Linked DNA regions of Arthrobacter globiformis. The protein of the gene in region 1 interacts with the protein of each later gene in a pairwise test. Links are inferred from orthologs where the notes say so. Each region holds a gene or a part of one and is shown on either strand. Other genes may lie near its edges. The genes, in order: QF036_RS16425 and dnaE.

Region 1 (3,218 bases):
ACGACGGAGCAGTGGTGGTGGTCGAACGGTCATCCCGCGCCACCGAACCCGCGTGGCCCGAAGGCCTGGAGCGGTTTGCCGAGAAGAAGTACGGCGAGACCCGGCTGTGGTATGCCGAACCGTCCAGCGGCCAGGATGTGGACCTCGCGCTGGAGGCCGAGGACTGAGCCACTTGGTCCGGGCCGCCGAGGCCAACAACCGGGCTAGTGCGGCAGCCCGGCTAGTCGGACAGCCCGGCTAGTCCGACAACCGGTCCAGTTCCACGCCGGCCAGGACCCTGGCCGGATGGGGTCCGCGTGCCGTGAGGGCGGAGGTCCATTCCGGCGGCCACGGCTTCCTGGTGCCGGCAAGGATGATGTTCCCCGGATACTTTCCCGTGAACATGCCCGCCTCGGCGCAGGCGGCGACGTCCGTCATGGCCCTCCGCAGCCCGGCCACCTGGCTCCGGACCAGAGTCAGGCCCGGTTCGTCGCCGACATTCACGATCAGCACGCCCCGTTCCGTGAGGAGTGCAGCGGCTTCCTCGTAGAACCCGGTGCAGGCGATGTGCGCGGGCGCCTCCGGGCCGGAGAAGATGTCCAGGATGACGACGTCGAAACGCAGATCCGCGGGCAGTTCCGCCAAGGCGGCGCGCGCGTCGCCGATAACGGTATGGAGGTCGGTACCGTCTGGCAGCGGCAGGCGATCCAGCACGAAATCGAGCAGCTCCCGCTCCAGCTCCACGGCGTACTGCACGGAGCCGGGACGGGTCGCCTGGATGTACCGCGCCAGGGTCAGGGCACCGGCACCCAGGTGAAGCGCACGGATGGGTTCACCCCACGGAGCGGCGAGGTCCACGATGTGCCCGATGCGGCGCAGGTATTCGTAGAAGATGTCCTCGGGGTCGGCCAGGTCCACGTGGGACTGCTCGGCCCCGCCGATGCTGAGCACGAACCCGCCGTCTGTATAGGTATCCGGTTCGATGACGGCGTGCTGGCCGGTGGCGCGCAGGAAGCGCGATGCCCGGGACGCGCCGTCGGCCATGGTCAGAGCCTCTCCCGGAGGGTCGCCAGCCGTGCGGCGGCCTCCTCGAGGACTTCGTTGCGCTTGCAGAACGCGAACCGCAGCAGGCTGCGCGTCCGTTCCGCGCCCTCGGGGTGGCAGAACACGGGCACCGGGATCGCTGCCACGCCCACCAGCCCTGGCAGCCGCCGGGCCAGGTCCACTGAGTCCCTGATGCCCAGCGGCAACGTGTCCACGTTAACGAAGTAGGTGCCATCGGGAGTGAACACGTCCAGGCCGGCTGCGCGCAGCCCCTCGCTGAGGATGTCGCGCTTTTTCCGCAGTGTGGCGGAGACGCCCTCGTAAAACTCGTCCGGCAGGGCCAGGGCCGTGGCGATGGCACTCTGGAACGGGGTGCCGGAACTGTACGTGAGGAACTGCTTCACCGTCCGGATCGCCGCTACCAGGTGCTCCGGGCCGCTCAGCCAGCCGACCTTCCATCCGGTGAAGGAGAACGTCTTGCCCGCCGAGGAGATGGTGACCGTCCTGTCGGCGGCCCCCGGCAGCGTGGCCACCGGTATGTGGCGGACGCCGAACGTGAGGTGCTCGTACACCTCGTCGGTGATGATGATCGCGTCATGCTTCCGGGCGAGGTCGACGACGCGCTGAAGCACCTCGCGCGGGAAGACCGCGCCGGTGGGGTTGTGCGGGTTGTTCAGCAGCACGACTTTGGTGCGGTCGGTGAACGCCGCTTCGAGGGCTGCGGAATCAGGGAGGAAATCGGGGGCCAGCAGAGGGGCAGTGACATGCGTGGCGCCGGAGAGCCCGATGATCGCGCCGTAGGAGTCGTAGAACGGTTCGAAGGTCAGGACCTCATCGCCGGGGCCGACGAACGCCAGCAGGGACGCGGCGATCCCCTCGGTGGCGCCGGTGGTGACGATGATTTCAGTGTCCGGGTCCTGCTCCAGTCCATAGAACCGGCTCTGGTGTGCGGACACGGCCTCCCGCAGCTGGGGGATCCCCTTGCCGGGTGCGTACTGGTTGGAGCCAGCCGCGATCGCGGCCTGGGCGGCCGCCTTGATCTCCGCGGGGCCGTCCTCGTCGGGGAAACCCTGCCCCAGATTGATGGCGCCGGTCTGCATGGCCAGCGTGGTCATCTCCTCGAAGATCGTCACGCCCAAAGCGCCGTCACTTGCCAGCAGGTTTGCCCCGGTGGCCGCACGCTGCCAGGGCGCCGGAAGTGTTTGTGTCATTGGTTTCCTGCCTGTCTGTTCAGCCCCGGCCCCGAGGCGGCCGGTGCCCAAGTCATGGTATCCCGGCCCGCCGATACGGTAGGTTCGGAGCATGAGACGCGCCGTATGCCCTGGCTCCTTCGACCCCATCCACAATGGACACCTCGAGGTCATCGCCAGAGCCGCGAGCCTCTTTGATGAAGTGATCGTCGCCGTGTCCACCAACTATGCCAAGAAGTACCGCTTTCCTTTGGAGGAACGGATCGAGATGGCACGGGAGACGCTGGCCTCCCTCCGGGGCATCGTCGTGGAACCCGTCGGGGAGGGCCTGCTGGCGGAGTACTGCCGGCAGCGCGGCGTGTCCGCCATCGTGAAGGGGCTGCGGTCGTCGTCGGACTTTGACTACGAGCTTCCCATGGCGACGATGAACCGCCAGCTAAGCGGAGTGGAGACGGTGTTCCTTCCCGCGGAGGCGCACTACCTTCACCTGTCGTCCACCCTCATCAAGGAAGTGGCCTCCCTGGGCGGGAGCGTGTCCGAGTACGTTCCCAGGTCCGTGTTGAAACGCCTTCTTGCGGGCGGCGCGCCTTAGGCCGGCCAGCCCTCCAGGGGGTAGGCTTATGCGGTACGTTTCCGGTGCACGCCGGCCGCGTGCCCCGGCGTGGCATCCGGTTTGAGTCCGTCAGGGAGTTCAGGCTAAGATGGTACGTCGGTCATATGTTCAACAGGAGTTCTCATTAAGCGAGATGCAAGTTCGCCCTTGATGCTAGATGTCAAGGACCTCGGACGCAGTCCGGGGAGCATGCGTACACTGACGGAACATGTACCCGCGCCGGGGGATCTCGGCGTGGCGCTCATTGGCGTCCAGGAAGGCTCGGATATCGAGCTCGACCTGAAGCTTGAGGCCGTACACGAAGGAATTCTGGTATCAGGTACTGCCTTCACCGAAGTAAAAGGTGAGTGCGGCCGATGCCTGGATCCCCTTGCGTATGACCTTGAGGTCAA
Region 2 (4,345 bases), 1.5 Mb from region 1 along the record:
GCCGGCCATCGGTGACGCACTACGAGGTCCTCGAGGCGTTCGGCAAGGCCACCCTGGTGGAGGTGCACCTGGAGACCGGCCGGACCCACCAGATCAGGGTCCATTTCGCCGCGCTCCGGCATCCCTGTGCCGGAGACCTCACCTACGGGGCCGACCCGCGGCTCGCTGCCACCCTAGGGCTCACCCGCCAGTGGCTGCACGCCCGTGAACTGGGCTTTGACCACCCGCGCACCGGGGAACGCGTCACCGTGACCAGCGAGTACCCCGAGGACCTCGCCTACGCATTGGAAGTCCTGGGCACCGGCAAGGCCTGAGCCTGCGGCACGCCGGCATTAATTGTCAGGGGGTCGGCACTAGAATGGTCCGGTGACTTCCAGCAATGACTCGTTCGTACATCTCCACACCCACACCGAGTACTCGATGCTGGACGGCGCCGCGAGGCTCGGGGAGCTGTTCGATGAAACGGAGCGGCTGGGGATGCCCGCCCTGGCGACCACCGACCACGGCTACCTCTTCGGTGCCTTTGACTTCTGGCGGAAGGCCACCGACAAGGGCATCAAGCCCATCATCGGCGTGGAAGCGTATGTGACTCCCGGGACTGCGCGCGGCGACAAGTCCCGCGTCCGCTGGGGTGACGAGAGCCAGCGAAAGGACGACGTCTCCGGCGGCGGCTCCTACACCCACATGACCCTGCTGAGCTACAACAATGTGGGCATGCGGAACCTGTTCCGCGCCTCCTCGATCGCCTCCCTGGATTCGGTCTTCGGCAAGTGGCCCCGGCTGGACCGGGAGCTGCTGAACACCTACTCCGAAGGGCTCATCGCCACCACCGGCTGCCCCTCGGGCGAGGTCCAGACCCGGCTGCGGCTAGGCCAGTACCGCGAAGCCCTGGAAGCCGCTGCGGAGTTCCGGGACATCTTCGGTGCGGAGAACTACTTCTGCGAACTCATGGACCACGGGCTGGACATTGAACGCCGGGTCACCGGTGACCTCCTGCGGCTGGCCAAGGAGCTGAACCTCCCGCTCGTTGCCACCAACGACCTCCACTACACCCACGAGCATGATGCCAAGGCGCACGAGGCACTGCTGGCCATCCAGTCCGGCTCCACGCTGCTCGAACCCACGTACGACAACGGCGGCTCCCGGTTCGCGTTCTCCGGCAGCGGATACTACCTGAAGTCGCCGCGGGAAATGCGCGAGCTGTTCCGCGACCACCCCGAGGCGTGCGACAACACTCTCCTGATCGCCGAGCGGTGCGAGGTGTCCTTCAACACCGGTGCCAACTACATGCCCCGGTTCCCCTGCCCCGAGGGCGAGGACGAAACGTCCTGGCTGGTCAAGGAGGTCGACAAGGGCCTCCATTACCGCTACCCCCAGGGCATCCCGGACAAGGTCCGCAAGCAGGCCGACTACGAGCTCGAAGTCATCACCTCGATGGGCTTCCCGGGCTATTTCCTCGTGGTGGCGGACTTCATCAACTGGGCCAAGAACAACGGCATCCGGGTGGGTCCCGGACGTGGCTCCGGTGCAGGCTCCATGGTGGCCTACGCCATGCGCATCACCGACCTTGACCCACTGCACCACGGCTTGATCTTCGAGCGGTTCCTGAACCCTGACCGCGTCTCCATGCCTGACTTCGACGTCGACTTCGATGACCGGCGCCGTCCCGAGGTCATCGACTATGTGACCCGGAAATACGGCGACGAGCGCGTAGCCATGATCGTCACGTACGGCACCATCAAGACCAAGCAGGCGCTGAAGGACTCCTCCCGCGTGCTCGGCTACCCCTTCAGCATGGGTGAACAGCTGACCAAGGCACTGCCGCCGGCCGTGATGGCGAAGGATATTCCGCTTGCCGACATTCAGAACAAGGACGCCAAGCGCTACAGCGAGGCGGGGGATTTCCGGCAGCTGATCAGCACGGACCCCGAGGCTGCCAAGGTTTTCGAGACCGCACTGGGCATTGAGGGCCTGAAGCGGCAATGGGGCGTGCACGCGGCCGGCGTGATCATGTCCTCGGACCCCATCATCGACGTCATTCCGATCATGCGCCGCTTCCAGGACGGCCAGGTCATCACCCAGTTCGACTATCCGACGTCCGAAGGCCTCGGCCTGATCAAGATGGACTTCCTTGGGCTGCGAAACCTGACGATCATTTCCGATGCACTGGAAAACATCAAGATGAACCGCGGCGTCGATCTGGACCTCGAAACCCTGGAGTTGGACGACGCGGCGTCCTACGAGTTGCTGGCCCGCGGTGACACGCTGGGCGTTTTCCAGCTCGATGGCGGCCCCATGCGGTCCCTGCTCAAACTCATGAAGCCTGACAACTTCGAAGACATCTCCGCCGTGCTCGCGCTGTACCGCCCGGGACCCATGGGCGCCAACGCACACACCGACTACGCGCTGCGCAAGAACGGGATCCAGGAAGTCATCCCCATCCACCCGGAACTCGAGGAACCCCTCAAGGAGATCCTCGGCGGCACGTTCGGCCTCATCGTGTACCAGGAGCAGGTTATGGCCGTGGCGCAGAAGCTCGCCGGCTATTCCCTCGGCCAGGCAGACATCCTGCGCCGCGCCATGGGTAAGAAGAAGAAGTCCGAGCTGGACAAGCAGTTTGCCGGCTTCTCCCAGGGCATGCAGGACAACGGCTACTCCATGGAGGCCGTCAAGACCCTGTGGGACATCCTGCTGCCCTTCTCCGACTACGCCTTCAACAAGGCCCACTCGGCCGCGTACGGCGTGATCTCGTACTGGACGGCGTACCTGAAGGCGCACTACGCGCCGGAGTACATGGCCGCGCTGCTGACCTCGGTCGGCGACGACAAGGACAAGTCCGCGATCTACCTCAACGAATGCCGGCGCATGGGCATCACGGTGCTGCCGCCGGACGTCAACGAGTCCGCCCTGAACTTCACCCCAGTGGGGGAGGACATCCGCTTCGGCATGGGCGCCATCCGCAACGTCGGCGTCAACGTGGTCGAGGCCATGGTGGCCGCGCGCGAAAAAGAAGGCGCCTACAGTTCCTTCAAGGACTACCTCATGAAGGTCCCGGCAGTGGTGTGCAACAAGCGCACCATCGAATCGCTGATCAAGGCCGGAGCCTTTGACTCGCTGGGCCACCACCGCCGCGCTCTGGCGATGATCCACGAAGAAGCCATCGACTCGGTCATTACCCTCAAGCGCAACGAGGCCATCGGCCAGTTCGATCTCTTTGCCGGCTTCGACGAGGCCGAGTCCGAGTCGTCGCTCAGCATCGAGATCCCCGACCTGCCGGAATGGGAAAAGAAGGACAAGCTCGCATTCGAGCGGGACATGCTGGGCCTGTACGTCTCAGACCACCCGCTGCAGGGCCTGGAAGGCGTCCTGAGCCAGCACGCCGACCAGTCCATCACCTCGATCATCGCGGAGGACGGGCCACAGGACGGCGCCATCGTCACGATCGCGGGCATGATCACCTCACTGAGCCGCCGGATCGCCAAGGCCAGCGGCAACGCCTATGCCCGGGCGGAGATCGAGGACCTCGGCGGTTCCATGGAGGTCATGTTCTTCGGCCAGGTCTACGGGCCGATTGCCTCGGTTCTCGCCGAGGACCTGATCGTAGTGGTGAAGGGCCGGCTGCAGCGGCGTGACGACGGTGCCGTGACCCTGAACTGCATGGAGCTCTCCGTCCCGGACCTGAGCCAGGGCACCAATGGACCGCTGGTGATCACCATGCCCACGCACAAGGCCACCGAGGCCGTGGTCACAGAACTGGGGGACGTGCTGCGCAACCACCGCGGCAACTCCGAGGTCCGGGTGAACCTGCAGGGCGACAGCCGGATCGAGGTCATGGCGCTTCCCGTGCACCTGCGCGTGAATCCGAACCCGTCACTGTTCGGGGACCTGAAGGTGCTGCTGGGCCCGGCCTGCCTGGACGCCTAGACTTTCCTGCGTCCAGGTCCCGCAGCCGTTCGGTTCCCGCAGCCGTTCAGATTTCGTAGTCCAGCGGAACGGGCTGCCCGTAGGTTCCGGAGTGATAGAGCAGCGGTGAGCCGTCCTCGCCAACCTGCCCTTCCACCACTTCGACCACCACTACGGCGTTGTTCTCGAAGGACAGGCGCATCTGGATCTTGCCGATCAGCCAGCCGGAAACGTCCTTGAGTACCGGCACGTCATAGGGTCCATGAGCCCAGTGGTCGCCGGAGAAGCGTTCCTTGGTGCGGGCGAACCGGTCGGCCAGCTCCTGGTTCTCGAGCCCCAGCATGTGCACGCCGATATACGCGGTGTTGGCCACCGCCGGCCACGAGCTGGAACTGCGCGCCATGTTGAAAGTGAATCGCGGCGGTTTGGCGGAAAGGGAGGC

Evidence for each region.
Region 2: the proteins of QF036_RS16425 (region 1) and dnaE interact in binary tests that used the Escherichia coli proteins (3 or more experiments, as listed by UniProt). The link is inferred for Arthrobacter globiformis from one-to-one orthologs.

Annotation. Positions count from the first base shown.
Region 1 is NZ_JAUSYZ010000001.1:3,593,650-3,596,867, reverse strand. Bases 131-3,116 are described here. They hold QF036_RS16425 (aminotransferase class I/II-fold pyridoxal phosphate-dependent enzyme), read right to left. Parts: upstream 2,235-3,116; coding sequence 1,026-2,234; downstream 131-1,025. Other genes in these bases: QF036_RS16415 (YceD family protein), read left to right, coding at 2,974-3,116; coaD (pantetheine-phosphate adenylyltransferase), read left to right, coding at 2,326-2,805; QF036_RS16430 (spermidine synthase), read right to left, coding at 238-1,023; rsmD (16S rRNA (guanine(966)-N(2))-methyltransferase RsmD), read left to right, coding at 131-167. Outside these bases: more of rsmD, read left to right, coding at 1-130; more of QF036_RS16415, read left to right, coding at 3,117-3,218. UniProt on the Escherichia coli protein: Shows aminotransferase activity with methionine and histidine as substrates, and to a lesser extent also with phenylalanine.
Region 2 is NZ_JAUSYZ010000001.1:2,137,118-2,141,462, forward strand. Bases 12-4,124 are described here. They hold dnaE (DNA polymerase III subunit alpha), read left to right. Parts: upstream 12-366; coding sequence 367-3,924; downstream 3,925-4,124. Other genes in these bases: QF036_RS09655 (RluA family pseudouridine synthase), read left to right, coding at 12-314; QF036_RS09665 (flavin reductase family protein), read right to left, coding at 3,971-4,124. Outside these bases: more of QF036_RS09655, read left to right, coding at 1-11; more of QF036_RS09665, read right to left, coding at 4,125-4,345. UniProt on the Escherichia coli protein: DNA polymerase III is a complex, multichain enzyme responsible for most of the replicative synthesis in bacteria. This DNA polymerase also exhibits 3' to 5' exonuclease activity. The alpha chain is the DNA polymerase catalytic subunit.